4 regions of the Streptomyces deccanensis genome follow, and region 1 is predicted to be linked to each of the others. Evidence: riboswitches for the same ligand, from Rfam matches in the RefSeq annotation. Region 1 holds a riboswitch; each other region holds the start of a gene.
The links. A riboswitch is a leader RNA that binds a small molecule or an ion and turns the genes downstream of it on or off. The one in region 1 is predicted to bind cobalamin.
Positions count from the first base shown of each region.

Region 1 (7,142 bases):
CGGAGGCCCGCCGTCTGGCCGAACTGCTGCACGCCACCCCGGGCGTCCGCCTGACCAGCTCCCTCGCCGGACGGGTCGCCAGCCCCCGGCTGCCCCCGGGCGAGGTCCGCGTCGGCGGCTTCGGCGGGGCCGAGGGACTGGCGGCCTGGCTGCGCGAGCACGGGGTGGACGCGTTCATCGACGCCACGCATCCTTTCGCCGGGACCATGAGTTTCCACGCGGCACGGGCGGCCGCCATGACCCATGTTCCCCTGCTCGCGCTGCGCCGGCCCGGCTGGGTGCCGGCCGCCGGTGACGACTGGCACGACGTCGGTTCACTGGAGGAGGCCGCGCGGTTGCTGCCCACGCTCGGGCGGCGCGTGTTCCTCACCACCGGGCGCATGGGCCTGGCCGCGTTCGCCGCCCTGGACGACCTGTGGTTCCTCGTCCGGTCCGTCGACGCCCCCGAGGCCCCGCACCCGGCCCGGATGGAGGTGCTGCTCGACCGGGGCCCGTTCACCCTCGACGGGGAGCGGGACCTGCTGAGCCGCCACCGCGTCGACGTCGTCGTCACGAAGGACAGCGGGGGAGCGGCGACCGCGCCCAAGCTGACCGCCGCGCGGGAGGCGGGGCTGCCGGTGGTCGTGGTGCGCCGGCCGCCCGTGCCCGACGACGTCCCCGTGGTGACGGACCCGGCGGCGGCGACCCGGTGGGTGCGCGAGCGCCTCCACGCCCACTGACGCCGGTGCGCGGCACGCGCACCGTCCCGCTGACGCCCGTCCGCCGCAGGCGCTCCCGCCCCGCTGACGCCCGCTCGTCGCACGCGCTCCCGCGCCGCTCACGCCCGTCCGCCGCACGCCCTCGTCCCGCTCACGCCTCCGGATACCGGCGCGGCGTCCAGACGATCTCCTCGCCGTCCCCGCGCCGGACCGTCCGGGTCTGCGAGGAGCCGACCAGCAGGATCGTGCGCATGTCGACCTCGGCCGGGTCCAGCTCGGCCAGCCGTACGATCCGTACGCGCTCACCGGAGCCGCCCACGTCCCGCGCGACCACGACCGGCGTGTCCGGTGCCCGGTGTTCGAGGAGCAGCTCGCGCGCCTTGCCCACCTGCCAGGTCCGGCTGTGCGACCCGGGGTTGTAGAGGGCGAGCACCAGGTCCGCCGAGGCCGCCGCGCGCAGCCGCTCGGCGATGACCTCCCACGGCTTGAGCCGGTCGGAGAGGGAGATCGTGGCGTAGTCGTGGCCGAGCGGGGCGCCCGCGCGGGCGGCGGCCGCGTTGGCGGCGGTCACCCCCGGCAGCACCCGCACCGGCACGTCCGCGTACTCCTCCTGCGCGGCGACCTCCAGCACGGCCGTCGCCATGGCGAAGACCCCCGGGTCGCCCCCGGAGACCACCGCGACCCGCCGCCCGCGCCGGGCCAGGTCGAGGGCGAACTCGGCACGCTCCGACTCGACCCGGTTGTCCGAGCCGTGCCGCACCTGACCCGCCCGGCGCGGCACCCGTTCCAGGTACGTGGTGTAGCCGACGAGGTCGTCGGCGGCGGCGAGCGCGCCCCGCGTCTCGGGCGTCAGCCACAGCGGACCGGCGGGCCCGGTCCCCACGACCACGACCTCGCCCCGCTCCCGCGCCTCGGGCCGCTCGACGTCGACCTGGCTGGGCAGCACGGCCACCGAGAAGTACGGCACCGACTCCGGGTCCACGTCCGCCAGTTCGGCGAGCCGCTCCCCGGCCATGGTGGCCCGCTCCACATAGCGGGCCTCACCGAGCCGCCCCGAACTCCCCAGCGCGCTCCGCACCTTGGTGAAGGTGCGCCCCAGCTTCATCACCACGGCCACGTCGGTCGCGGCGAGCCGCGCGGTCAGCTCCTCCTCCGGCAGGGTGCCCGGCAGGATCGTCAGCACCTCCTCGCCCTCGGCGAGCGGGGTGCCGAGCCGGGCCGCCGCCGCCGACACGGACGTGACACCGGGGATCACCTCGGTGTCGTAGCGGTCGACCAGCCGCTTGTGCATGTGCATGTAGGAGCCGTAGAACATCGGGTCGCCCTCGGCGAGGACCGCGACCGTGCGCCCGGCGTCGAGATGTGCCGCGAGCCGGGCCGACGCCTCCGCGTAGAAGTCCTCCATCGCACCCTTGTAACCGCCGGGGTGGTCGGTGGTCTCCGTCGTCAGCGGATACATCAGCCGTTCCTCGATGTGGTCGGCGCGCAGATGCTTCGCCGCGATCGAGCGGGCGATGGAACGGCCGTGCCGGGCGCAGTGATACGCGATCACGTCCGCCTCGGAGATCACCTCGACGGCCCGCACGGTCATCAGGGACGGGTCACCGGGGCCGAGCCCCACCCCGTACAGCTTGCCGCTCACTCTTCCTCACTCGCGATCGCGTTGAGCGCGGCGGCGGCGATGGCGCTCCCGCCGCGACGGCCGCGTACGACGAGGTGCTCCAGGCCCGACGGGTGCTCCGCCAGCGCGTCCTTGGACTCGGCGGCGCCGACGAAGCCGACCGGCACACCGATGACGGCGGCGGGCCGGGGCGCGCCCTCGTCGATCATCTCCAGCAGCCGGAAGAGCGCGGTGGGCGCGTTGCCCACGGCCACCACCGAGCCCTCCAGACGGTCCCGCCACAGCTCCAGCGCGGCGGCGCTGCGCGTGGTGCCCAGCTTCGCCGCCAGCGCGGGGACGGCCGGGTCGGAGAGCGTGCACAGCACGTCGTTGTCGGCGGGCAGCCGCTTGCGGGTCACCCCGCTGGCCACCATCTTGACGTCGGTGAAGATGGGCGCCCCGGCCCGCAGGGCCTCGCGGGCGCGGGCCACCACGTCGGGCGTGTACGTCAAGTCCCGTACCAGGTCGACCATTCCGCAGGCGTGGATCATCCGGACCGCGACCTGGCTGACATCGGCGGGCAGGGCCGCGAGGTCCGCCTCCGCGCGGATGGTGGCGAAGGACTGCCGGTAGATCGCCGGGCCGTCCTTCTCGTAGTCGTAGGTGGTCACGGTGGTCTTCTCGCTGCTCTCGGTCGTCGTACGGGGGGCGTTCGTGCGGGGATCGTGCGTGCGGGTGTCGTTCGTGCGGGTGTCGTTCGTGGTGCTCATGAGGTGATCGCCGTCAGGGCGTCGGCGAGTTGCCCGGGGTCGGCCATGGACGCGGTGCGCGGGGCCTGACCGGGAGCCGTGCGGGACAGCTCGTAGCCGCCGCCCCCCACCGCCACCACGTCGACGTGTTCACCCCGGGGGTGGCCGCAGCGGCGTTCGCAGCCGGACCAGTACAGGGGGAGCCCGGCGCGGCCCGCCGCCTCCAGAGTCTCGGTCGCGTCCGCCCGTACGTCCGCCAGGGACTTGGCGCAGCCGGGGCGTCCGATGCAGGCGCCGACGCGCAGCCAGGGGGAGGCGGGATCGGTGACGAGGCCGGTCACCGAGAGCCGGGCGAGCGCGTCGGTCGCCCGCTCCTCGTCCAGACCCGGTACGGGGACGACGACTCCGCGCCAGGGGGTCAGCCGCAGCTCACGGGAGGAAGCGGTGGCCGCCAGTGCGGTCAACTCCCGCCACTGGAGCGGGGTGAGGCGACCGAGCGGGACGTGTACGGAGAGGGCGTCGCCGACAACTCCCGGCGGCGGGCCGTCGGGTCCGGGGGGCGGGCCGTCGGTCGCGGCCGATGGGCCGTCGGGTCCGGCCGCGGTCGTCCCGCTCCCGTCGCCGACCCGGATCGCGGTGTCGACGCCGACGGCCGTCAGCCGGTTCCGGACCTCGTGGAGCAGCGCGTCCTGGGAGGGGAGTTCGGTCACACGCCAGACCCGCGCCCCGCTCTGCCGCGCCGCCTCCAGGAAGGTCTCGGCGGCGGCGAGCGCGGCCCGGGCCGCGTGCTCACCGGGGACCGACAGGCTCTCGCCGGCCGTCCCCAGGCTCAGCAGCGCGCCGTCGCCCCCGGTCGCCCGGACGGTCACATCGGCGTCCAGCGCGGCCACGTCCCCCCGCCCGTCGTCGAGCGCGAACAGGAACCGGCCCGACAAGCGCCGCGCCGCCTCGCTCGCGCACAGCGCGGTGTCCAGGGCGGTCAGCCAGGGCCGTACGTCGCGCAGACCGCGTCCGTCGAGACCGGACAGGGGCGAGGCGACGATGTTGCGCACCCGCTCGTGCCCGGCGGACGGCAACAGCCCCGCCGCGTCCAGCGCTTCGGCCAGCTCGCCCCCGCAGCCCTCGGGCAGCCCCCGCAGCTGCACATTGCCCCGGGAAGTGAGGTGAAGATCACCGTCCCCGAGCCGTCGCGCCGCCTCGGCGAGCGCCTCGGCCTGGCGGACGGTCAGCACACCACCGGGCACCCGGACCCGGGCCAGTGCCCCGTCGTCCGCCGCATGCAGCCGCAGTGTCCCCGGGCAGGCGTCGCCACGGTCCCGTGTGACCGCTGTGGCCTGGGACGATGAACGCAGGGGAGGCGTGGACATGGCGGCGAGCATACCCACCGGCACATCGGACGTATCCTCCGCCCTTTTGGGGCAGCCTTCCTTTTGAGGCGACCCTTACTATGCTGCTCGGTGGATCATCCGGTCCATCGACGCCACCACGGCGACAGGGGAGGAAGCCCGGTGTGAGTCCGGCGCGGTCCCGCCACTGTGAGCCCGTCCCAGGAGGGTCGGGCGAGTCAGGAACTCCCTTCCCCGTACCCCTCGGCCCGCCCGAGCAGGGGAGACTTTCGATTCGACACCGCCCGGGGCGCGGACCCCGAGGAAGGCCAGCAGCCGCATGCAGCCATCGTCCGGGGAGCGCTCCGCGCAGCCCCGCATCCTGCTCCTGTCGACCTCCGACACCGACCTGCTCAGCGCCCGCGCGGCCGCCGGCCCGGTCCCCTACCGCTTCGCCAACCCCTCGCGCCTCGCGCTGGAGGACCTCCCGGCGCTCCTCGACGGCACCGACCTGGTCGTCGTACGCCTCCTCGGTGGCATCCGCGCCTGGCAGGACGGCCTCGACCTGCTGCTCGCCGACGGCCGCCCGGTCGTCGTCCTCACCGGTGAACAGGCGCCCGACGCCCAGCTGATGGCCGCCTCCACCGTCCCGGTCGGCATCGCCGCCGAGGCCCACGCCTACCTCGCCCACGGCGGCCCCGCCAACCTGGAGCAGCTGGCCCGCTTCCTCTCCGACACGGTCCTGCTCACCGGCCACGGCTTCGACGCGCCCGCGCCCGCGCCCTCCTGGGGCCCACTGGAGCGCACCGCCCGCGACACCGCCGACGGCCCGACCATCGCCGTGCTCTACTACCGGGCCCACCACATGAGCGGCAACACCGCCTTCGTGGGCGCCCTGTGCGAGGCGATCGAGGACAAGGGCGCCCGCGCGCTCCCGCTGTACGTGGCCTCCCTGCGGGCCCCCGAGCCCGAGCTGATCGAGGAACTCCGCGCCGCCGACGCCATCGTCACCACCGTCCTCGCCGCAGGCGGCACCAAGCCCGCCGAGGCGTCGGCCGGCGGCGACGACGAGTCCTGGGACGCTGGCGCCCTCACCGGCCTCGACGTGCCGATCCTCCAGGCCCTGTGCCTGACCGGCTCGCGCGCCGCCTGGGAGGAGAACGACGAGGGCGTGTCCCCGCTCGACGCGGCCAGCCAGATCGCCGTCCCCGAGTTCGACGGCCGCCTGATCACCGTCCCGTTCTCCTTCAAGGAGATCGACGAGGACGGACTCCCGGCCTACGTCGCCGACCCCGAGCGCGCCGCCCGCGTCGCCGGGATCGCCGTACGCCACGCGCGCCTGCGCCACATCGCCAACGCGGACAAGCGCCTCGCGCTCGTCCTCTCCGCCTACCCGACCAAGCACTCCCGCATCGGCAACGCGGTCGGCCTGGACACCCCCGCCAGCGCGGTCGCCCTGCTGCGCCGACTGCGCGGGGAGGGCTACGACTTCGGGACGGACGCCGAGGTGCCGGGTCTGGCCTCCGGCGACGGCGACGAGCTGATCCGCGCGCTGATCGAGGCCGGCGGTCACGACCAGGACTGGCTGACCGAGGAGCAGTTGGCTCGCAACCCGGTCCGGATCCCGGCGGCCGACTACCGCCGCTGGTACGCCGAACTCCCCGAGGAACTGCGCACGTCCGTCGAGGAGCACTGGGGCCCGCCGCCCGGCGAGATGTTCGTCGACCGCAGCGCCAACCCGGAGGGCGACATCGTCCTCGCGGCACTGCGCTTCGGCAACCTGCTGATCCTCATCCAGCCGCCGCGCGGCTTCGGCGAGAACCCGATCGCGATCTACCACGACCCGGACCTCCCGCCCTCCCACCACTACCTGGCCGCCTACCGCTGGATCGCGGCCCGCGCCGAGGACGGCGGCTTCGGCGCCGACGCGATGATCCACCTCGGCAAGCACGGCAACCTGGAGTGGCTCCCCGGCAAGAACGCCGGCCTGTCCGCCGCGTGCGGCCCCGACGCCGCCCTCGGCGACCTGCCGCTGGTCTACCCGTTCCTGGTCAACGACCCGGGCGAGGGCACCCAGGCCAAGCGCCGCGTGCACGCCACCCTCGTCGACCACCTCGTGCCGCCGATGGCCCGCGCCGACTCCTACGGCGACATCGCGCGCCTGGAGCAACTCCTCGACGAGTACGCCCAGATCTCCTCCATGGACCCGGCGAAGCTGCCCGCGATCCGCGCCCAGATCTGGACCCTCATCCAGGCCGCCAAGCTCGACCACGACCTCGGTCTGGACGACCGCCCGGAGGACGACGGCTTCGACGACTTCCTGCTGCACGTCGACGGCTGGCTCTGCGAGGTCAAGGACGCCCAGATCCGCGACGGTCTGCACGTCCTCGGCAACCCCCCGGCGGACGCCGACCGCGTCAACCTCGTCCTCGCCATCCTCCGCGCCCGCCAGATCTGGGGCGGCACCCAGGCCCTGCCCGGCCTGCGCGAGGCCCTCGGCCTCGACGAGTCCGCCGCGACCCGCACGACCGCCGACGAGGCGGAGGACAAGGCCCGCGCGCTGGTGCAGGCGATGGAGGACGCGGGCTGGGACCCGGCCGCCGTCCCCACGGTCGTGGCGGCGAACGTCCCCGCCGAGCGCGGTGAACAGGTCGCCGCCATCCTGGAGTTCGCCGCCCGCGAGGTCGTGCCCCGGCTCGCGGCGACCACCGCCGAACTCGGCCACACCGTCCACGCCCTGAACGGCGGCTTCGTCCCCGCCGGCCCCTCG
Region 1 covers NZ_CP092431.1:9,246,098-9,253,239, forward strand. The annotation lists gene L3078_RS40700 (cobalt-precorrin-6A reductase) at 1-719, shown strand, start outside; gene L3078_RS40705 (precorrin-2 C(20)-methyltransferase) at 850-2,340, opposite strand; gene L3078_RS40710 (precorrin-8X methylmutase) at 2,337-2,969, opposite strand; gene cobG (precorrin-3B synthase) at 3,065-4,426, opposite strand; cobalamin riboswitch at 4,507-4,637, shown strand; gene cobN (cobaltochelatase subunit CobN) at 4,713-7,142, shown strand, end outside.

Region 2 (7,142 bases), 8.6 Mb from region 1:
TTCATCTGCTACCACCGGTTCGCGATACCGGGCCCCGGCACCCCGCGCGGTGACGGCGTCCGCCGTGAATCCACCCTGGACCGCCTGGTGTTCGCGGCGGACGGCTCGATCGAGGAGGTCGTGCCGACGCTGGAGTCCATCGGTCCGGTGGTCAGCCCAGGGTGATCCGGGCGGCGACCGGCAGGTGGTCGCTGCCGGTGGCGGGCAGGGCGCGGATGTCGGCGACGGTCGCCGAGCGGGCCATGACCTGGTCGATCCGGGTGAGCGGGAAGGCGGCGGGGTAGCTGAAGGCGAACCCGCGCTCCGCCACGTTCATCCGTGTGGTGAGCGGCGCGAGACCCCGGTCGTCGACCGTGCCGTTGAGGTCGCCCAGCAGGATCACCGGGTTCCGCGGCTCGGCGGCGACGGCCCGGCCCAGCAGGCCGGCGCTCTCGTCACGCCACCGCGACGCGAGTCCGCCCGCCCCGACGCGGACGGACGGCAGGTGGGCGACGTACACCGCGAGGTCGCCGTGCGGGGTGCGGACCGAGGTCCTGAGCCCCCGCCTCCAGTCCTCCTCGATCCCCTCGGGCTTGATGTCCAGCGCGCGGGCGCCGGTGAGCGGGTGCCGCGACCAGAGTCCGACGGTGCCCCGGACCGCGTGGTGCGGGTACTCGGGGGCGAGGGTCCGCTCGTAGACCGGCAGTGCCGTGGGCACCAGTTCCTCCAGCGCGATGAGGTCGGGCCCGGCGTCGGCGAGGGCGCGGGCGGTGCCCGCCGGGTCGGCGTTCTCGTCGCTGACGTTGTGCTGCACCACGACCAGCTCGTTCGGGCCGGGCCGTGCCCCGGGCAGCAGCAGCCCGCCGAAGGTGTACGTCCAGGCCGCCACCGGCAGCAGGAGGGCCAGCAGCGCGACGGCCGAGCGGTGCAGCAGGCCCACGGCGAGCAGGACCACGGCCACCAGGCCGAGCCAGGGCAGGAACGCCTCCAGCAGACTGCCCAGCCGGCCCACGGAGTTGGGGATGGCGCGGGGGAACAGCATGAGCCCGGCGGTCGGCACGGCCACCACGGCGCTCAGCCGGCCGACAGCGGGGCGGTCCGGCCTCACGCGCTCACCTTCCGGGCGGGCCGCCCCCGGTGCCGGAGGCGGGACGGCGGATCCTCGGCGGTCATGGGGCGTCCCTCAGTCGTGCGGTGCCTGGCCGCTGACCCGGTGGTCGGCGTGGCTGAGCGCCTCCACGACCAGGCGCTTGAGATGCCCGTCGGCGAGGCTGTAGTGGATGTGACGCCCTTCGCGGCGGGTGTCCACGAGCCCGGCGAGCCGCAGCTTCGCCAGGTGCTGGCTGACGGCCGTGCGGGACGCCTCGCAGCGGTCGGCCAGGGAGCCGACGTCCGACTCGCCCTGCGCGAGCAGCCACAGCAGATGCAGCCGCGTCACGTCGGAGAGCATCGCGAACACTCCGGTCGCCTCGGTGAGCCGCGCGCTGTCGGGGGCGCGCAGATGCGCACCGGACGCAGATGACACGGCATGGCGTTCAGGCATGCGCCCAGGGTAGGCGCTCCGGCCGGGGAGGACGCCTTTCCGGCCATCATGTGCGCAGGTGCGCACATGATGGCTACACTCGGTCGGACCGACCGTGGCGCCACGCCGAGGGGAGCCCCGCACATGCTCGACGTCCTGCGTCACCGCGCCTACCGGCGGCTCTTCACCTCTCAGGTGGTCGCCCTGGTGGGCACCGGGCTCGCGACCGTCGCGCTCGGGCTGCTGGCGTACGACCTAGCGGGCGCCGACGCCGGGTCCGTCCTCGGCATGGCCCTCGCGATCAAGATGGTGGCGTACGTGGTGATCGCCCCGGTCGTCGGCGCGGTCGCCGACCGGCTGCCGCGCCGGGCGCTCATGGTGACGGCGGACCTGCTGCGCGCGGGGATCGCCGTGTCACTGCCGTTCGTCGGCGAGGTGTGGCAGGTCTACGTCCTGGTGTTCCTGTTGCAGTCCGCGTCGGCCGTGTTCACGCCCACGTTCCAGGCCGTGATCCCCGACGTGCTGCCCGAGGAACGCGACTACACGCGGGCCCTGTCGATGTCCCGGCTCGCCTACGACCTGGAGAGCCTCTTCTCCCCCGCCCTCGCGGCCGCGCTGTTGTCCGTGACGACCTACGACGGCCTGTTCGGCGGCACGGTCCTCGGTTTCCTCGCCTCGGCCGCCCTGGTCGTCTCCACCGCCCTGCCCGAGCGGGCCGCCGTCACCACCCCGCGCACGGGCGGCGCGTACGCCAGGGCCACCGCCGGCACGCGCCTCTTCCTGGGCGTGCCCGAGCTGCGGGCCCTGCTCGCGCTGAACCTCGCGGTCGCGGCGGCCGGGGCGATGGTGACGGTGAACTCCGTCGTCTACGTCCGCGATGTGCTGGGCCTGTCGGCGGGCGCCGTGGCGCTGGCGCTCGGGGCCTACGGGGCGGGGTCGATGACCGTGGCGCTGGTGCTGCCCCGGGTGCTGGACAAGGTGCCGGACCGGGCCGTGATGCTGCCGGGCGCGCTGTCGCTGGCCGTCGTCTTCGCCGGGCTCGGGGCCGTCACGGGCGCGCAGGGCGGGAGTTGGCGGCTGCTCGGGCTGCTGGTGCTCTGGGCCGCGTTCGGGGCCGCGTGCTCGGCGGTGCTCACTCCGGCCGGGCGGCTCGTCCGCCGCTCGGTGGAGCCCGGTGCGCGGACGGCCGCGTTCGCCGCGCAGTTCTCCCTCTCGCACGGCTGCTGGCTGCTGACGTATCCGCTGGCCGGGTGGCTGGGGGCGGCGGCCGGGCTGAACTGGGCGGTGCTCGCCCTGGGTTCGCTCGCCCTCGGCGCGGCGCTGCTGGCCGTACGGCTGTGGCCGGCGGGGTCGACGGCCGACGCGCCCGCGGCCCATGTGCACGCCGACCTCCCCTTCGGTCACCCCCATCTGGTGGGAGCCCGGCGCGTCCCGACCGGCTGGCGGCACAGCCACGGCCACCTCGCGGACGGGCTGCATGCCTAGGGCGTGGTCCATTTCTCCTCGATCCGCGCGAACCGCCAGACCAGCAGGGCGACCGCCCAGGTCGCGAAGAAGAGGCCGACGACGACATAGCCGACGGTGTTGAGGTCGAGGCCGGAGACGTCGTCCCAGAAGGCGCCGTGCAGACGGGCCTTCTCGGCGACCAGGCCGAGGAGTTCGACCGTGCCGATGACGAGGGCGACGGCCACGGACAGACCCGTGATCACGAGGTTGTAGTAGACCTTGCGGACCGGCCGGGAGAACGCCCAGCCGTAGGCGAAGTTCATGAACGTGCCGTCCACGGTGTCGAGGAGGGACATCCCGGCGGCGAACAGGACGGGCAGACACAGGATCGCGTACCAGGGCAGTCCGGAGGCGGCGCCCGAGCCGGCGAGCACCAGCAGCGCGACCTCCGTCGCCGTGTCGAAGCCGAGGCCGAAGAGCATGCCGACGGGGTACATCTGCCAGGGCTTGGTGAGGGACCGCATCAACCGTCCGAGGAGCCGGTTCATCAGGCCCCGGCTGTTCAGCCGTTCCTCCAGCGCGGCCTCGTCGAAGGTTCCCGAGCGCATCTCGCGGAACACCTTCCAGATCCCCACCATGATCACCAGGTTGACGACGCCGATCACGTACAGGAACGTCCCGGAGACGGTGGTGCCGATCCAGCCGGACACGTCGTGCAGCGCGGAGCCGTCGTCGCGGACCGGTCCGGCGAGCGCCTTGACGCCGAGGGTGAGGAGGAAGGTGAGGACGAGCACGATCGACGAGTGGCCGAGGGAGAACCAGAAGCCGACCGACAGGGGGCGTTGCCCCTCCCCCCTCAGTTTGCGGGTGGTGTTGTCGATGGCGGCGATGTGGTCGGCGTCGAAGGCGTGCCGCATGCCCAGGGTGTAGGCGGTGACACCCATACCGATACCGAAGGTCTTGCTGCCGACGCTGTAGTGCTCGGGGGCGACGATCACCACCAGGGTGAACCAGCCGACGAGGTGCAGCGCCAGGATGAATCCGGCCATCCCGCCCAGGCTCGCCCACTCCTTGCGCGACATCGAGGCGCGGATCCGCCGCCATGAGAACCCGCCCGTCCCGGGGGTGGCCGAGGGGGCGGTGTCGGTACCAGGAGCCATGGGGCGTGGGCCTTCTCTTCGTGCGGGCGGTCGGGCCCCCTCAGCCTTGTGCGCCCATTTGGCAGCTGCAACTTTGTCGCAGTAAAGCTCCCGTCTGTTTTCGGTCAGGTGGGGGCTCTTGGCGTGACGTGGGGCGTACGCCGGAGTGTGAGCCGGGGTGTGAGCTGTCGCACGGCGCCCGCGCGCCCCTCGCCTCCGCTTGTCAGCGTCCTTATGCGGGCATTACTGTCACCACGCCTTGGTGAACGGGAAATCCGGTGTGATGCCGGTGCGGCCCTCGCCACTGTGATCGGGAAGTCCGGCTCCGGTCCTCACGGACAGCCACTGGGTCTTCGGACCCGGGAAGGCGGAGCACGGGCGGTGTCACCCGTAAGCCAGGAGACCGGCCAAGGCGCGTCAACCATCCACGAGGTGCTGGAGAGGGTCTGCTGAGCCATGCACATAGCCGAGGGTTTCCTTCCTCCGGCGCACGCGATCGCCTGGGGCGTCGCGTCCGCGCCGTTCGTCGTCCACGGAGTCAGGGCACTCACCCGTGAAGTCAGGGAACACCCCGAGAGCACACTGCTGCTCGGCGCCTCCGGGGCCTTCACGTTCGTCCTGTCCGCGCTGAAGCTCCCGTCCGTCACCGGGAGTTGTTCCCACCCCACCGGCACCGGACTCGGTGCCATCCTGTTCCGGCCGCCGATCATGGCGGTCCTCGGCACCATCACCCTGCTCTTCCAGGCCCTGCTGCTCGCACACGGCGGTCTGACCACGCTCGGCGCCAACGTCTTCTCGATGGCGATCGTCGGGCCCTGGGCAGGGTACGGCGTCTACCGGCTGCTGCGACGCTTCGACGTGCCGCTGATGGTGACCGTGTTCTTCGGCGCGTTCTTCGCCGACCTGGTCACCTACTGCGTCACCAGCGTGCAGTTGGCGCTCGCGTTCCCCGACCCGAGCAGCGGCTTCCTGGGCGCGCTCGGCAAGTTCGGCTCCATCTTCGCCGTCACCCAGATCCCGCTCGCGGTCAGCGAGGGGCTGCTCACGGTGCTGGTGATGCGTCTGCTGGTGCAGTCGAGCAAGGGCGAACTCACCCGGCTCGGCGTGCTCCTGACCGACCGGCGGAACCGCGTAGGGACCGGGACGGAGAACGAGACCGAGGCGGTGGCCCGATGAAGCGGAACACGAAGATCAACGCGCTGCTGCTGCTCGCCGTGGCCGCGCTCGCCGTCCTGCCGCTGGCCCTCGGTCTCGGCGACCACAAGGAGGAGCCCTTCACGGGCGCCGACGCCGAGGCGGAGACGGCGATCACGGAGATCGAGCCGGACTACGAGCCGTGGTTCTCCCCCCTCTACGAACCGCCGTCCGGTGAGATCGAGTCGGCGCTCTTCGCCCTCCAGGCCGCCCTCGGCGCGGGCGTCCTCGCCTACTACTTCGGCATCCACCGGGGCCGGCGCCAGGGCGAGGCCCGGGCCCGGGCCCTGCTGGACGCGTCTGAGGCCGCCGACACGGCCCCGGCGCGGCCGTTGGACGCGGCGGTCACGACGACGCCCGCGAACGCGGCGGTCGCGGCCTCCACGGCGACGGCGTCCGGCGACGACGGCTCGGCCGGTGGCTCCGGGGAGTCCCCCGCCGGGCGGGGCTGACCCGGGTGCTGCCGATCGACGTGGCGGCGCACAGCAGTCGCTGGCGCCGCCGCCATCCCGTGGACAAGGCCGTGCTCGGGCTCGGCCTCACCGTGCTCGCGATCTCCCTGCCCCCCTGGCCCGGCGCGGCCCTGGTCCTGCTGACCGCGCTCGTGGTGCTGCTGGGCCCCGCGGGCGTGCCCGGCCGTCGGCTGTGGCGGGCCTACCGGGTGCCGTTGGGCTTCTGTGTGACCGGCGCGCTGCCGCTGCTCGTCCAGGTGGGCGGTCCGGACGGGTTCCTCACCCCCGCCGACGGCGGACCGGTCCGCGCGGCGGAGCTGCTGCTGCGCACCTCGGCCGCCTCCCTCGGCGTCCTCCTGTTCGCCTTCACCACCCCCATGTCGGACCTGCTGCCCCGGCTGGTGCGGGCCGGGGTGCCCGCGCCGGTCGTGGACGTGGCCCTGGTCACGTACCGGATGAGCTTTCTGCTCCTGGACTCCGTGCGCCGGATCCGGGAGGCGCAGGCGGCCCGGCTGGGGCACACCACCCGGGCCGCCACCTGGCGTTCCCTCGCCGGGCTCGGCGCCACCGCGTTCGTCCGGGCCTTCGACCGGGCGGCCCGGCTGCAGACCGGGCTCGCCGGACGCGGGTACGACGGCACCCTGCGGGTCCTGGTGCCCGAGGCCCGGGTGTCCGTGCGCTTCACCGCGGCCAGTGTCGTGCTCCTCGCGGCCGTGGCCGCCCTCACCCTCGTCCTGGAAAGGCCGCTGACATGAGCGAGCCCGTGCTCGTCGCCCTGCGGGGCGCCTCGTTCGCGTACGAGGACGGACCGACCGTGCTCAACGACCTCGACTTCGACGTGCGCGAGGGGCGCGCCCTCGCCCTGCTCGGCCGCAACGGCAGCGGAAAGACCACGCTGATGCGACTGCTCAGCGGCGGACTGCGGCCCCGTACGGGCGAGTTGACGGTCGAGGGGCACCCGGTGACGTACGACCGCAAGGGTCTCACCCGGCTGCGGACGACGGTCCAACTGGTCGTGCAGGACCCGGACGACCAGCTCTTCGCGGCCTCCGTCGCGCAGGACGTGTCGTTCGGCCCGCTCAACCTCGGGCTGTCCGACGCACAGGTGCGGGCCCGGGTCGACGAGGCGCTCGGCGCGCTCGGCATCACCGCCCTCGCCGACCGGCCCACCCATCTGCTCTCCTACGGCCAGCGCAAGCGGACCGCCATCGCCGGGGCCGTCGCGATGCGTCCCCGGGTCCTGATCCTCGACGAGCCGACCGCCGGGCTCGACCCCGACGGGCAGGAGCGCCTCCTCGCCACCCTGGACGAGCTGCGCCGGTCCGGCACCACCGTCGTGATGGCCACCCACGACGTCGACCTCGCGCTGCGCTGGGCCGACGACGCGGCGCTGCTCACCCCGTCCGGCGC
Region 2 covers NZ_CP092431.1:681,839-688,980, forward strand. The annotation lists gene L3078_RS03085 (glycoside hydrolase family 43 protein) at 1-165, shown strand, start outside; gene L3078_RS03090 (endonuclease/exonuclease/phosphatase family protein) at 152-1,057, opposite strand; gene L3078_RS03095 (ArsR/SmtB family transcription factor) at 1,163-1,522, opposite strand; gene L3078_RS03100 (MFS transporter) at 1,646-2,986, shown strand; gene nicT (Nickel transporter NicT) at 2,983-4,107, opposite strand; cobalamin riboswitch at 4,330-4,512, shown strand; gene L3078_RS03110 (energy-coupling factor ABC transporter permease) at 4,543-5,262, shown strand; gene L3078_RS03115 (energy-coupling factor ABC transporter substrate-binding protein) at 5,259-5,732, shown strand; gene cbiQ (cobalt ECF transporter T component CbiQ) at 5,738-6,487, shown strand; gene L3078_RS03125 (energy-coupling factor ABC transporter ATP-binding protein) at 6,484-7,142, shown strand, end outside.
Region 2: it holds a riboswitch for cobalamin, as region 1 does, so the genes downstream of both, L3078_RS03110 (energy-coupling factor ABC transporter permease) here and cobN (cobaltochelatase subunit CobN) in region 1, are expected to answer to the same signal.

Region 3 (7,142 bases), 2.4 Mb from region 1:
GCAGACGACGCCCAGTTCGAAAGGATGCACGCCCTCCATGAGGATGGCGGCCACGTTCTTCAGCATGCTGCCAGTGTGCCTCGGGAGTGGCAGGAATTCGAGGGGGTGCGGCAGTCCTGCCACTGTTTGTCAGGAGTGTTCGGCGCGACAGTGGTGTCCATGGATACGACACAGCTGCAAGGACTCATCGGAACACTGGCCGTCCTCGGACTCCTCGCCCTGGTGGTACTGCCCGCGATCATCGGCGCCGTGCACGACCGGCGCGTCGACCGGCAGCTCCAGCGGGCGGCGGAGGCGCGGCGGGCGTCGCACCACGTCGCCCGCCCCGCCTGACCGCCCAGGAGTTCCGAGGACCCCCTAGAAGTCCTCGTCCAGGTCGACGGTGCCCTCCACCGCGACCTGGTACGCGGACGGACGCCGCTCGAAGAAGTTGGTCAGCTCCTGCACGCCCTGCAACTCCATGAAGGAGAAGGGGTTCTCCGAGCCGTACACCGGCGCGAAGCCGAGGCGCGTGAGCCGCTGGTCGGCCACGCACTCCAGGTACTGCCGCATCGACTCGGTGTTCATGCCCGGCAGACCGTCACCGCACAGGTCGCGCCCGAACTGCAGCTCGGCCTCGACCGCCTCCCTCAGCATGTCCGTGACCTGCTGCTGGAGCTCGTCGTCGAAGAGCTCCGGCTCCTCCTTGCGGACGGTGTCCACGACCTCGAAGGCGAAGGACATGTGCATCGTCTCGTCGCGGAACACCCAGTTGGTGCCGGTCGCCAGGCCGTGCAGCAGGCCCCGGCTGCGGAACCAGTAGACGTACGCGAAGGCGCCGTAGAAGAAGAGGCCCTCGATGCACGCCGCGAAGCAGATCAGGTTGAGCAGGAATCGGCGGCGGTCCGCCCGGGACTCCAGCCGGTCCAGCTTCTCGACCGAGTCCATCCATCGGAAGCAGAACTCCGCCTTCTCCCGGATGGAGGGGATGTTCTCCACGGCCGCGAAGGCCGCCGACCGGTCCTCCGGGTCGGGGAGGTAGGTGTCCAGGAGCGTCAGATAGAACTGGACGTGCACGGCCTCCTCGAAGAGCTGGCGGCTCAGATAGAGCCGGGCCTCCGGGGAGTTGATGTGCTTGTAGAGGGTCAGCACGAGGTTGTTCGCCACGATCGAGTCGCCCGTCGCGAAGAACGCGACCAGACGGCCGATCAGGTGCTGCTCGGCCGGGGAGAGCTTCGCGAGGTCGGAGACGTCCGAGTGGAGGTCGACCTCCTCGACGGTCCAGGTGTTCTTGATCGCGTCCCGGTAGCGCTCGTAGAAGTCCGGGTAGCGCATCGGGCGGAGCGTCAGCTCGAAGCCGGGGTCGAGGAGATTCTGGTTGCTGGACATCACTGGCAGGCCTCGCAGGACTCGGGGTTCTCAAGAGAGCAGGCGACGGCGTCCGGGTCGGCCGACTGCTGGACGGGGATGGTCTTCTCGGGCTGCTGCGCCTGGGCCTGCGTCTGGCCCTGTGCCGCGCGGGCGATGCGGGTCGCCGGGCGGGAGCGCAGGTAGTACGTGGTCTTCAGGCCCGACTTCCAGGCGTACGCGTACATCGAGGAGAGCTTGCCGATGGTCGGCGTCTCCAGGAAGAGGTTGAGCGACTGCGACTGGTCCAGATACGGCGTGCGGGCGGCGGCCATGTCGATCAGACCGCGCTGCGGGATCTCCCAGGCCGTGCGGTACAGCGCCCGGACGTCGGCCGGGATCCACGCGAAGTCCTGCACCGAGCCGTTCGACTCGCGCAGCGCCTCACGGGTGCGCGCGTCCCAGACGCCCAGCTCCTTCAGGTCCTTCACCAGGTACGAGTTGACCTGGAGGAACTCACCGGACAGCGTCTCGCGCTTGAACAGGTTCGACACCTGCGGCTCGATGCACTCGTACACCCCGGCGATCGAGGCGATGGTGGCCGTCGGCGCGATGGCGAGGAGCAGGGAGTTGCGCAGGCCCGTCGTCGCGACGCGCTCACGCAGGGCCGCCCAGCGCTCCGGCCAGGTGGTCTCGACGTCGTAGTGGTCGGGGTGCAGCACCCCGCGTGCCGTACGGGTCTTCTCCCAGGCCGGCAGCGGGCCGGACCGCTCGGCGAGATCGGCGGATGCCTCGTACGCGGCGAGCATGATCCGCTCGGCGATCCGGGTGGAGAGCGCCTTCGCCTCGGGGGAGTCGAAGGGCAGCCGCAGCTGGAAGAAGACGTCCTGGAGACCCATCGCGCCGAGCCCGACCGGACGCCACTTGGCGTTGGAGCGGCCCGCCTGCTCGGTCGGGTAGAAGTTGATGTCGACCACGCGGTCGAGGAAGGTGACGGCGGTGCGGACGGTCGCGTCCAGCCGCGCCCAGTCCATGTCGCCCGTCGCCCGGTCGACGAACGCGCCCAGGTTCACCGAGCCCAGGTTGCAGACGGCCGTCTCCCCGTCGTTCGTGACCTCCAGGATCTCCGTGCAGAGGTTGGAGGAGTGGACCACATGGCCCGGCTCGGCCGTCTGGTTCGCCGTGCGGTTGGCGGCGTCCTTGAAGGTCATCCAGCCGTTGCCGGTCTGTGCGAGGGTGCGCATCATCCGGCCGTACAGGTCACGGGCCGCGATCGTCTTCCTCGCCAGGCCGTCCGCCTCCGCCTTGCGGTACGCGGCCTCGAACTCCGCGCCCCACAGGTCGACCAGCTCGGGCACGTCGGACGGGGAGAACAGCGACCACTGCTCGTCGGCGGCGACCCGGCGCATGAACTCGTCCGGGATCCAGTGCGCCAGGTTCAGGTTGTGCGTACGCCGGGCATCCTCGCCGGTGTTGTCGCGCAGCTCCAGGAACTCCTCGATGTCGGAGTGCCAGGTCTCCAGGTAGACCGCGGCCGCGCCCTTGCGCCGGCCGCCCTGGTTCACGGCGGCGACCGAGGCGTCCAGCGTCTTCAGGAACGGCACGATGCCGTTGGAGTGGCCGTTGGTGCCCCGGATCAGCGAACCGCGCGAACGGATGCGGGAGTACGACAGACCGATGCCACCGGCGTGCTTCGAGAGGCGGGCCACCTGGTGGTAGCGGTCGTAGAGGGAGTCGAGCTCGTCCAGCGGGGAGTCGAGGAGGTAGCAGGACGACATCTGGGGGTGTCGCGTACCGGAGTTGAAGAGCGTGGGGGAGGAAGGGAGGTAGTCGAGGCGGCTCATGAGCCCGTAGAGCGCGGCGACTTCGTCGAGGGCGCGCAGGCCCGCCTCCGTGTCGGCTCCCGTGTCCTCGGCCAGGCCGGCGGCGACCCGCAGCATGAAGTGCTGGGGGGTCTCGACGACCTTGCGGGTGAGGGGGTGCCGGAGCAGGTAGCGGCTGTGCAGGGTGCGCAGACCGAAGTAGCCGAAGCGGTCGTCTCCGGCCGGGTCGATCAGGGCGTCGAGACGCTCGGCGTGGGCGCGGACGAACGCGGCCGTACGGTCGGCGACGAGGCCCTCCCGGTGGCCGACGGCGATGGACTCGGTGAACGTCGTGACACCCTGCGAGGCCGCCTCGGCACGGATGTCGACGGCCAGCAGCCGGGCGGCCAGTCTCGAATAGGCGGGGTCCTCGGCGATGAGGCCCGCGGCGGCCTCCGTGGCCAGCTCACGCAGCTCCGCGACCATCTCGGCGGAGGACGCGCGCACCGACCGGCCGCGCAGCGCGGCGGCGGCGACCCGGCCGGGATCGGCGTCGGGGAGGTCGGCGGTCAGCTCGGTCAGGGTCCGCAGCAACGCGGTACCGGGACCGTCGGTCTCCGACGCCGGGTCGGCTGACACCGGGTCGACGGGCACCGGCTCGGCTGAAGCCAGGTCGGCTGAAACCGGATCGGCCGACACCGGATCGGCTGGCGCGATGGTCACGTGGGGCTCTCCCTCGCTCGGCTGGGGGCCCTGCGGAGGGCAGGCGGCAGCACACGAGCGCACGGGAGCGTCGCGTCCACCGGCCCATTCCACGAGGCCCGGACGTCACGGCACCCGGACCGGACGGCCGGGCGCACTGTCGGCAGGTGTTCGGACTGAACAGGCGTGCACATATGGCGATGAATGCACGCGAGTACACCGTTGCGGGACAGCTCCGGATTCACACCGGATTCCCCTGCGGCGACAGCGAGCATGAGCATACATCTAGTGCCGGGGCGCGGTGTCACCCCCACATGTTGTGTCGCGTTCGGTTTCGCAGGGTGTCAGAGCGTCAACTCATAGGTGATCAGCGTGATGTCGAGAAGGTCGGGGAGGGGGTTCCAGTCGCGCTCAGGTGTGCGAGTGAAGCCCAGCCGTCCGTAGATGCGATGGGCCGCGTGCATGCTCCGCTGGGTCGACAGAACGACGCGCACACAGCCCTCGACGGCGCGGGCACGCTCCAGGCAGGCCCGCACGAGTGCCTCGCCGACACCCCGCCCTCGGGCTTCCGGGGACACCGCGAGCATCCGTATCTCGGCCTCCCCCGCGCGGGCGATGTCGGCCATGGGCCCGCCCGCGGGGACGAAGGTCACCCCGCCCAGCACCTGCCCGTCCGCGACCGCGACGAGCACCTCGGCCTCGGCCGCCCGCTTCGCCACGTCCCGCAGCTCGTCGAGGTACCGGTCGCTCTCCCCGAAGTCCAGCAGTCCGTCTCCGAGGTAGGCCTGGGCGGTGATCTCGCCGAGCGCGGCGTACTCGTCGGGAGCCGCCGGCCTGATCGTGATGTCCATGCGTCGCAGTGTGCACGAGGGGCGGCTGCGCGGGTCGGCGGTTTTCCACAGGGGCCGCCGTCCGTCGGACTATCGGATTTTGTCAGGCCGTCGCAGGCCACCTGGGCAGCGTCGTCACGAAGTCCGAGCTGAAGTCGCGGGTGCCCGGCCCGAGCGCGACGCGGCCGGTGGCGCGCAGACGGGCGGTCAGGGCAGGGGACTCGGAGTAGTAGACGCGCCGGGCGGCGGCCGGCACGAACACGGTCTGGCCGCGCGTGAGTTCGCTCGCGCACTCCACGACGACGGCACCCTCGGCCACCTCGACGAACGCCTCGTCACCGCACACGCCCACGGCCAGCGGATCGTGCAGCGGACAGGTGCCGTCCCCGCCGTGGCGGGTGTAGGCGTCCATGTAGGTCCGCATCAGCCGCGCGGCGAGGGCGGTGCCGGGGCCCGCGGCCTCCAGCGCGGCGAGGTCCTCGGGGCGGAAGAGCCAGCGGTGCGAGGCGTCCAGGTCGACCATGGTGAACGGGATGCCGGAGGAGAGGACGATCTCGGCGGCGTCCGGGTCTGCCCAGATGTTGAACTCGGCGACGGGGGTGAAGTTGCCAGGGACCTGGGCGGCGCCGCCCATGAACACGAACCTGCGGACGCGGTGGGCGAAGTGCGGGTCCTCCAGCAGGGCGATGGCCACGTTGGTGAGGGGGCCGGTGGCGCAGACCGTCAGCTCGCCCTCGTACTCCCTCGACAGGCGGAGCAGGGCCTGGGCGGACGACTCCGTGGGGTGGGGGGCCGTCGAGTCGGGGAGGGTTTCGCCGCCGAGGCCCGCGGGGCCGTGGAAGGCGGATGCCTCGCGGTAGGGGAGGCGGGAGAGGGGGCGGCCGGCGCCTCTGTGGACCGGGACGTGGGGGTCGATGCGGAGGGCTCTGGCCAGGGCTCGGGCGTTGGTGTAGGTCGCCTCGGCGGGGAGGTTGCCGCCGACGGAGGTGTATGCCTTGAAATCCCACAGGTCGGTGCCCAGGAGGTACTGGAGGGCTACGGCGTCGTCGATGCCGGGGTCGCTGTCCAGGACGATCGGGGGGCGGGTCACCGCTTCAGCGTAGCCGGGTGTTTTGCGCCCCCGCCGCCCCTACCCGTCCCATCCTCCAGGGGCTGCGCCCCTTTGACCCCCATGCGTCCGTCCGGTGGGGCTTCTCGCGCAGTTCCCCGCGCCCCTGAAAAAGCAGGGGCTGCGCCCCGTGCTTTTTCGGGCCGAAAGGCCGTAGGCCTTTCAGGGGCGCGGGGAACTGCGCGACCAGCCCCCACCCACCCGCACCCGACAACGCACCGGACGCGGGGTCGGCCGGAGGCCACGCCTAGTGGCTCGAGCCCGCCGTCGCCGGAGGCAGTTCGACCTGGACGCCCGGGTCGCCCGCGTCCGCCGTGTAGTCCTGGGGCCTGGTCTCGTCGATGCCGTCGGGAGCCTTCGCGGCCCGTAGGACGAAGGTGAGGATCACCGTGACCACGACGTTGAGGACGAAGGCCGTCAGGCCGATGTAGCCGATCTCGCCGATGCCGGGGATCTCGGCGGACGAGCCGCCGAAGTGCTTCTGGGTCGGCGAGGCCACCCCGTACGCGGCGATCGTCCCGTACAGCATGCCGACCGCCCAGCCCGCGATGAGGGCCCAGCGGTGGAACCAGCGGGTGAACAGGCCGCCGACCAGGGCCGGGAAGGTCTGGAGGATCCAGATGCCGCCCAGGAGCTGGAAGTTGATGGCGACCGTCTTGTCCATGGTGAGCACGAAGGCCAGCGCACCCACCTTCACCAGCAGGGACACCAGCTTGGAGACCTTGGTCTCCTGCGCGGGCGTGGCGTCCGGCTTGATGAAGTCCTTGTAGATGTTGCGGGTGAAGAGGTTCGCCGCCGCGATGGACATGATCGCCGCCGGGACCAGGGCGCCGATGCCGATGGCCGCGAAGGCCACACCCGCGAACCAGTCCGGGAACATCGTCTCGAACAGCTGCGGGATCGCGAGTTGGCCGTTCTGCACCTGGACCCCGGCCGCGATCGCCATGAACCCCAGCAGGGCCAGCAGGCCCAGCATCAGGGAGTACAGCGGCAGGATCGTGGTGTTGCGGCGGATGACCTCACGGCTCTTGGACGACAGCGTCGCCGTGATCGAGTGCGGGTACATGAAGAGCGCCAGCGCCGAGCCGAGGGCCAGTGTCGCGTACGTCCACTGGTTGGCGTCGCCCGGGACGAGCGCGCCGCGCGGCTTGTCCGTCGCCGGGTTGGTCTGGCTGTAGGCCTCGCCCGCCTTGGCGAAGATGTCGTCGAAGCCGCCGAGCTTGATCGGGATGTAGATGATCGCCACCGCGATGACGATGTAGATCAGGGTGTCCTTCACGAACGCGATCAGCGCGGGGGCCCGCAGGCCGGAGGAGTAGGTGTAGGCCGCCAGGACACCGAACGCGATCAGCAGCGGCAGGTCCTTGATGAACC
Region 3 covers NZ_CP092431.1:6,863,634-6,870,775, forward strand. The annotation lists gene L3078_RS30620 (GlxA family transcriptional regulator) at 1-66, opposite strand, end outside; gene L3078_RS30625 (hypothetical protein) at 160-333, shown strand; gene L3078_RS30630 (ribonucleotide-diphosphate reductase subunit beta) at 358-1,368, opposite strand; gene L3078_RS30635 (ribonucleoside-diphosphate reductase subunit alpha) at 1,368-3,851, opposite strand; cobalamin riboswitch at 3,976-4,111, opposite strand; gene L3078_RS30640 (GNAT family N-acetyltransferase) at 4,175-4,681, opposite strand; gene L3078_RS30645 (nucleoside hydrolase) at 4,764-5,750, opposite strand; gene mctP (monocarboxylate uptake permease MctP) at 6,016-7,142, opposite strand, start outside.
Region 3: it holds a riboswitch for cobalamin, as region 1 does, so the genes downstream of both, L3078_RS30635 (ribonucleoside-diphosphate reductase subunit alpha) here and cobN (cobaltochelatase subunit CobN) in region 1, are expected to answer to the same signal.

Region 4 (7,142 bases), 6.8 Mb from region 1:
CCAGGGGGCACGACGTCTCCTCGCACCAGAAGAGGGTGGACTGGTCGAGCGCGAAGTCGAAGGGCGCCCGGTTCGTCTACGTCAAGGCGACCGAGTCCACCACCTACCGCAACCCGTACTTCGGCCAGCAGTACAACGGCTCGCGCGAGGCGGGCCTGATCCGGGGCGCGTACCACTTCGCGCTGCCCCACCAGTCGTCCGGGACGACCCAGGCCCGTTACTTCGTGGACAACGGGGGCGGCTGGCGCGCGGACGGCTGGACGCTGCCGCCGGCGCTCGACATCGAATACAACCCGTACGACAGGAAGAGGAAGTGCTACGGCCTGAGCGACGGCGCGATGGTCGGCTGGATCACGTCGTTCAGCGACGAGGTGAAGCGCCTCACGGGCCGCCGCCCGGTGATCTACACGACCACCCACTGGTGGAAGACCTGCACCGGCAACAGCCCGGCCTTCGGCAGGAACCACGCGCTGTGGCTGGCCCGGTACGACTCCTCCGGGGCGGGGGAACTGCCCGCGGGGTGGAAGGTCTGGACGATCTGGCAGTACGACAACGGCAGCGGGAACCTGCCGGGTGACCAGAATCTCTTCAACGGGTCGACGAAGCGGCTGAAGCAGTTCGCCCGGGGGTAGCGGACCTCGATATTCCGCCTCAGTTCGAAGGTCGGACCGCCGTCCCGCCGCGCCCCGACGGCCCGCCCGTCCGCAAGCGGAGCGGCGACACCTCGTTCATTACACCCGTACGCCTGTCCTAGTTCATCTTCCGTTCACCCAGGTTGCCTACGGTCCACATGCCACTGACGTCCGAAAGAAGCCCGGGTAAATGGAAAACTTCTCGCTGATCCTCGCGATCGTGGTCGTCACCGCGCTTGCGTTCGATTTTACGAACGGTTTCCACGACACCGCCAACGCGATGGCCACCACCATCTCGACCGGCGCCATGAAGCCCAAGGTCGCGGTGGCCATGTCCGCCGTGCTCAACCTTGTCGGCGCGTTCCTGTCCATCGAGGTCGCCAACACCATTTCCAAGGGGCTCGTCGACGAGTCCGGCATACAGCCAGAGGTCATATTCGCGGCGCTCGTGGGCGCCATCCTCTGGAACCTGCTGACCTGGCTGGTCGGGCTCCCCTCCAGCTCCTCGCACGCCCTGATGGGCGGCCTCGTCGGCGCCACCATCGCCTCGGTCGGCGTCAGCGGCGTGCACGGCGACGTGCTCGTCACCAAGGTGCTGATCCCCGCCGTCGCGGCCCCGCTGGTCGCCGGCATCGCGGCGATGCTCGCCACCCGGCTGACCTACAAGCTCGGACAGCACACGAGCGAGAAGGCCTCCGGCAAGGGCTACCGCGCCGGTCAGATCGCCTCCGCGGGCCTGGTCTCGCTGGCCCACGGCACCAACGACGCCCAGAAGACGATGGGCATCATCACCCTCGCCCTGGTGGCCGGCGGCGCCCTCGCGCCCGACTCCGACCCGCCGGTGTGGGTCATCGTCTCCGCCGGTCTCGCCATCGCGCTCGGCACCTACCTGGGCGGCTGGCGCATCATCCGCACGATGGGCAAGGGCCTGACCGACCTCCAGCCGCAGCAGGGCTTCGCCGCCCAGACCAGCGCGGCCACGGTCATCCTGGCCTCCTCGCACCTCGGCTTCTCGCTCTCCACCACGCACTCGGTCTCCGGTGCGGTGATGGGCGCGGGCCTCGGCCGCAAGGGCGGGGTGGTCCGCTGGTCCACCGCGACCCGGATGTTCGTCGCGTGGGGTCTGACCCTGCCGGCCGCCGCGCTGGTCGCCGCGCTCGCCGAGTGGGTGACGTCCTTCGGCAGCTGGGGCACGGCCGTCGTCGCGGTCTTCCTCATCGCCTCCAGCGCCGCGATCTGGGTGATCTCGCGCCGTGAGGTCGTCGACCACACGAACGTCAACGACACCGAGGAAACGCCCGGTGTGGTGACCACGGCGATGGCCGCCGTGACGCCGCCGCCCACCGCCGCCGTGGCCGAGGAGCTCGCGGCGACCATCCCGGCACCCGCGGCCGCGGCCGCCGCCGAGACCCCGGCCCCGGCGAACTCGTCCGCGCCGACGCCCGCCGTCTGAGCCCCGCGACCTCCTGAGGAAGATCACCATGCACATCGACTGGGCAGCCCTGGGCTCCGTCTTCGGAGTCAGCCTCGTGGTCACCGTGGCCCTCGTCGGCCTCTTCACCCTGGGGATCGTCGGCCTCTCCAAGCGGGAGGCCGCGACCGCCGCCGGCACGTCGCCCGCGCTCGCCACGACAGCGGCGTACGCCTGCTTCGCGGCCTGCACGGCGGCGGTGGGTTACGGGATCTACCTGATCATGGCCTGAGGCCACGTTCACCCGCTCCACCTCGCACGACACACAGAAGCGCACCCCTCGTACCGTTCGATCCGGTACGAGGGGTGCGTCGTCGGTCCGCAGCCGGCCTCAGCGCTCCCCCGGCCTGCGCGGCCGGGGGGTGAGCCCCCACCACAGGCCCGCCCCCGTGGCGAGCAGGGCGGTCACCGCCGGCCAGACGACGGCCCGCGCCTCCGTCGCCGGCACCAGCAGGGCGGCGAGAGCTCCCATCCCCACGGCCAGGACTCCGGCGACCGTGCTGAAGAGCACCAGCGGGGCGGCCGCGGACAACAGCGTCCGCCGGTCCCTCGACGCCCTCGCACGCGCCACGGCGAATGTCTCGGTCCGGTCTTCCATCGCGTGTACCTCCCGTCCCCCGAACGGTTCGTCAAGAGCCGTCCGTACCCGGGTCCACAAGCCCCGCCAGAAAACCACACCACGCGGCGTGACGGAAGGAGTGCACAGCGTTCTGATGCCAGTTGGACGCACCGGGATGCGGCGCTCCCGCGTCGAGGACCAGCGGTGTGGGGCTCGGCACACCGTCGCGCCGCAGGTCAACAGCGAGTTGACGGGTCTCGAAGGGGCGTGGTGGACTGCCGGGGCCATGTACGACGGCAGGAGAGGAAGCCGGTGCGAGTCCGGCGCGGTCCCGCCACTGTCACCGGGGAAGCAACTCGACGCGTCTCCCGGGAGCCAGGAACTCTCGCCGTCGGTCTCGTCGAACCAGGGCGTGGACACCCTGAGTGAGGACATATCGCCATGTGCGGCTGCCACTTGAGTCCCAGCACCGGATCCGCGTACGCCCTCGCGGTCGGCTGAACCCGTGCGTGCCGATCGCGTCTTCGCGTACGGCGCCACCGCCGGACTCCTCGGTGATCTGCTGCTCGGTGATCCTCGCCGGGGGCATCCGGTCGCCGCGTTCGGGCGGGCCGCCGGTGCCGTGGAGCGGGTGCTGTGGCGGGACCACCGGGGGTGGGGCGCGCTGCACACCGCCGTGTGCGCGGGTGGCGCCGTGGCGCTCGGGGCCGTGGCCTCGACCGCCGTACGGCCGTCGCGCGTGGCCTCCGTCGCGTTGACCGCCGCCGCCACCTGGGCCGTCGTCGGGGGGACTTCGCTCGCGCGGGAGGCCCGGACGATCGGACGGTCCCTCGACGCGGGGGACGTCGAGGGCGCGCGGGCCCGGTTGCCTCACCTGTGCGGGCGGGACCCCCAGGCGCTCGACGCGGACGGGATCGCGCGGGCGGTCGTGGAGTCCGTCGCCGAGAACACCTCCGACGCGGTGGTGGGGGCGCTGGTCTGGGGAGCCGTGGCGGGAGTGCCCGGGCTGGTCGGGTTCCGGGCCGTCAACACGTTGGACGCCATGGTCGGTCACCGGTCGCAGCGGTACCGGCGGTTCGGCTGGGCCTCCGCGCGGCTGGACGACGTGGTGGGGTGGCCGGGGGCCCGGCTGACGGCGGTGCTGGCCGCCGCCTCCGGTGGGGACGCCCGGGGGGCCGTACGGGCCTGGCGCGCGGACGCGGGCAAGCACCCGAGCCCCAACGCGGGGCCCGTGGAGGCGTCGTTCGCGGGGGCGCTCGGAGTGCGGTTGGGGGGCACGTTGTCGTACGGGGGGCGGGTCGAGCATCGGCCTGTGCTGAATGGAGAGGGACGCGCCGTCGTCGTGGGGGACATCGAGCGGGCCGTTCGGTTGTCCCGGCGGGTGGGGTGGCTGGCGCTGGGGATCGGTGCGGGTGTGTCGCTGCTGCGGTCGAGGAGTCGAGGATGAGTGGCGGACTGCTGGTGGCCGGGACCACCTCCGACGCCGGGAAGAGCGTCGTCACCGCCGGGATCTGCCGGTGGCTGGTGCGGCAGGGGGTCAAGGTCGCGCCGTTCAAGGCGCAGAACATGTCGCTCAACTCCTTCGTGACGAAGGAGGGCGCCGAGATCGGGCGCGCGCAGGCCATGCAGGCGCAGGCGTGCCGGGTGGAGCCCACCGCGCTCATGAACCCCGTGCTGCTGAAGCCCGGGGGCGAGCGCAGCAGTCAGGTCGTGCTGCTCGGGAAGCCCGTGGGTGAGATGAGCGCGCGCGGCTATCACGGCGGGCGGCAACAGCGGCTGCTCGGGACCGTGTTGGAGTGCCTCACCGAGCTGCGGGGCACGTATGACGCGGTGATCTGCGAGGGGGCCGGCTCTCCGGCCGAGATCAATCTGCGGCGCACCGACATCGTCAACATGGGGATCGCCCGCAACGCCGGGCTGCCCGTGCTCGTGGTCGGTGACATCGACCGAGGTGGGGTGTTCGCGTCGTTCTTCGGGACCGTCGCACTGCTCTCCCCCGAGGACCAGGCCCTCGTCGCCGGGTTCCTCGTCAACAAGTTCCGGGGCGACGTCTCCCTGTTGGAGCCGGGGCTCGACATGCTGCGCGGGCTCACCGGGCGACGGACGTACGGGGTGCTGCCGTTCCGGCACGGGCTCGGGATCGACGAGGAGGACGGGCTGCGGGTCTCGCTGCGCGGGACGGTTCGGGAGTCGAACGTCGCGCCGCCCGTCGGGGAGGACGTGCTGCGGGTCGCCGTGTGCGCGGTGCCGCTGATGTCCAACTTCACCGATGTGGACGCGCTCGCCGCCGAACCCGGTGTCGTCGTGCGGTTCGTGGACCGGGCCGAGGAGTTGGCCGACGCGGACCTCGTCGTCGTGCCCGGCACTCGGGGCACGGTGCGGGCGCTGGAGTGGCTGCGGGAGCGGGGGCTGGCCGACGCGCTGGTGCGCAGGGCCGCCGAGGGGCGGCCGGTGCTCGGGATCTGCGGCGGGTTCCAGGTGCTCGGCGAGCGGATCGAGGACGAGGTCGAGAGCCGGCTCGGGCGGGTGGACGGGCTCGGGGTGCTTCCCGTGCGGGTCCGCTTCGCCGTGGAGAAGACACTGACCCGGCCCGTGGGCGAGGCCCTCGGTGAGCGGGTCGAGGGGTACGAGATCCACCACGGGGTCGCCGAGGTGCTGGGCGGCGAGCCCTTCCTGGACGGGTGCCGGGTCGGGCAGACCTGGGGCACGCACTGGCACGGGTCGCTGGAGTCGGACGGGTTCCGGCGGGCCTTCCTGCGCGAGGTGGCGGCGGCTTCGGGGCGGCGGTTCGTGCCGGCCCCCGACACGTCGTTCGCCGAGCTGCGCGAGGAGCAGCTGGACCGGCTCGGCGATCTGATCGAGGAGCACGCGGACACGGACGCGCTGTGGCGGCTCATCGAGTCGGGCGCGCCGACGGGGTTGCCGTTCGTACCGCCGGGGGCGCCGGGATGAGGGCGCCGGGTCGCCCTCACCAGGAGAGGAAACTTCGTCTGCCGGCCGGTGGGGCTTCTCGCGCAGTTCCCCGCGCCCCTGAAAGGCAGGGGCTGCGCCCCGTTCCTTTCATCCCGCCCGTCCGCCCCCGTCTCGCTCATTCACCTCTAGGAGGTATCACCGCGTGAGCACGCACTTCCCCTTCACCGCCGTCGTCGGGCAGGGCGATCTGCAACTCGCCCTGCTCCTCAACGCCATCTCCCCGCGTATCGGCGGCGTGCTGGTGCGCGGTGAGAAGGGCACCGCCAAGAGCACCGCCGTGCGGGCGCTCGCGGCGCTGCTGCCGCCGGTGGAGGTCGTCGTCGGCTGCCGGTTCTCGTGCGACCCCGTGCAGCCGGACCCGACGTGTCCGGACGGGCCGCACGAACCGGCGTTCGAGACCCGGCCGTCCCGCATGGTCGAGCTGCCCGTCGGCGCCTCCGAGGACCGGCTCGTCGGCGCCCTCGACATCGAGCGGGCGCTGTCGGAGGGCGTGAAGGCCTTCGAGCCGGGCCTGCTCGCGGACGCGCACCGGGGCATCCTCTACGTCGACGAGGTGAACCTCCTCCACGACCACCTGGTCGACCTGCTGCTCGACGCGGCCGCGATGGGCGCCTCGTACGTGGAGCGCGAGGGCGTCTCCGTACGGCATGCGGCGCGGTTCCTGCTGGTCGGGACGATGAACCCCGAGGAGGGCGAGCTGCGGCCGCAGTTGCTCGACCGGTTCGGGCTGACCGTGGAGGTCGCGGCCTCGCGGGAGCCGGACCAGCGGGTGGAGGTCGTCCGGCGGCGGCTCGCCTACGACGACGACCCGGCCGGTTTCGCGGCCCGTTGGGCGGACGAGGAGGCCGGTGTACGTCAACGGGTCGTCGCGGCACGGGAGTTGCTGCCGTCCGTGGTGCTGGGCGACGGGGCGCTGCTGCAGATCGCGGCGACCTGTGCGGCCTTCGAGGTGGACGGGATGCGGGCCGACATCGTGATGGCCCGGACCGCGACCGCGCTGGCCGCGTGGGCCGGGCGGACCGAGGTCCTCGCGGAGGACGTGCGCCAGGCGGCACTGCTCGCACTGCCGCACCGGAGGCGGCGGAATCCCTTCGACGCGCCCGGCCTCGACGAGGACAAGCTCGACGAGACGCTGGAGGAGTTCGCGGAGCCGCCGCAGAACCCGCAGGATCCGCAGGACTCGCAGAACTCTCAGGATCCGCAGGACTCGCAGGACGACGACGATCCTGATCCCGGTCCCGACGGCCCCGGTGGCGGTGGGCAGCCGCCCGCTCCCGAGTCCGACGGGCCGCAGGGCGGCGACGGTGGCGGTCGGTCCGAGGCCGGCGAGGGTGTGCCCCCACAGGCTCCGGCCGCCGGTGAGCAGTCCGCCGTACGGGCCGCCGAGCCGTTCCGTACGAAGGTGCTCAGTGTGCCGGGGCTCGGGGAGGGTGCCGCCGGGCGGCGCTCGCGCGCACGGACCGAGCACGGGCGTACGACCGGGGCGCGCAGGCCGCGTGGCACGCTG
Region 4 covers NZ_CP092431.1:2,396,498-2,403,639, forward strand. The annotation lists gene L3078_RS10695 (lysozyme) at 1-632, shown strand, start outside; gene L3078_RS10700 (inorganic phosphate transporter) at 823-2,085, shown strand; gene L3078_RS10705 (hypothetical protein) at 2,114-2,335, shown strand; gene L3078_RS10710 (hypothetical protein) at 2,435-2,701, opposite strand; cobalamin riboswitch at 2,917-3,069, shown strand; gene L3078_RS10715 (cobalamin biosynthesis protein) at 3,168-4,109, shown strand; gene L3078_RS10720 (cobyric acid synthase) at 4,106-5,614, shown strand; gene L3078_RS10725 (putative cobaltochelatase) at 5,778-7,142, shown strand, end outside.
Region 4: it holds a riboswitch for cobalamin, as region 1 does, so the genes downstream of both, L3078_RS10715 (cobalamin biosynthesis protein) here and cobN (cobaltochelatase subunit CobN) in region 1, are expected to answer to the same signal.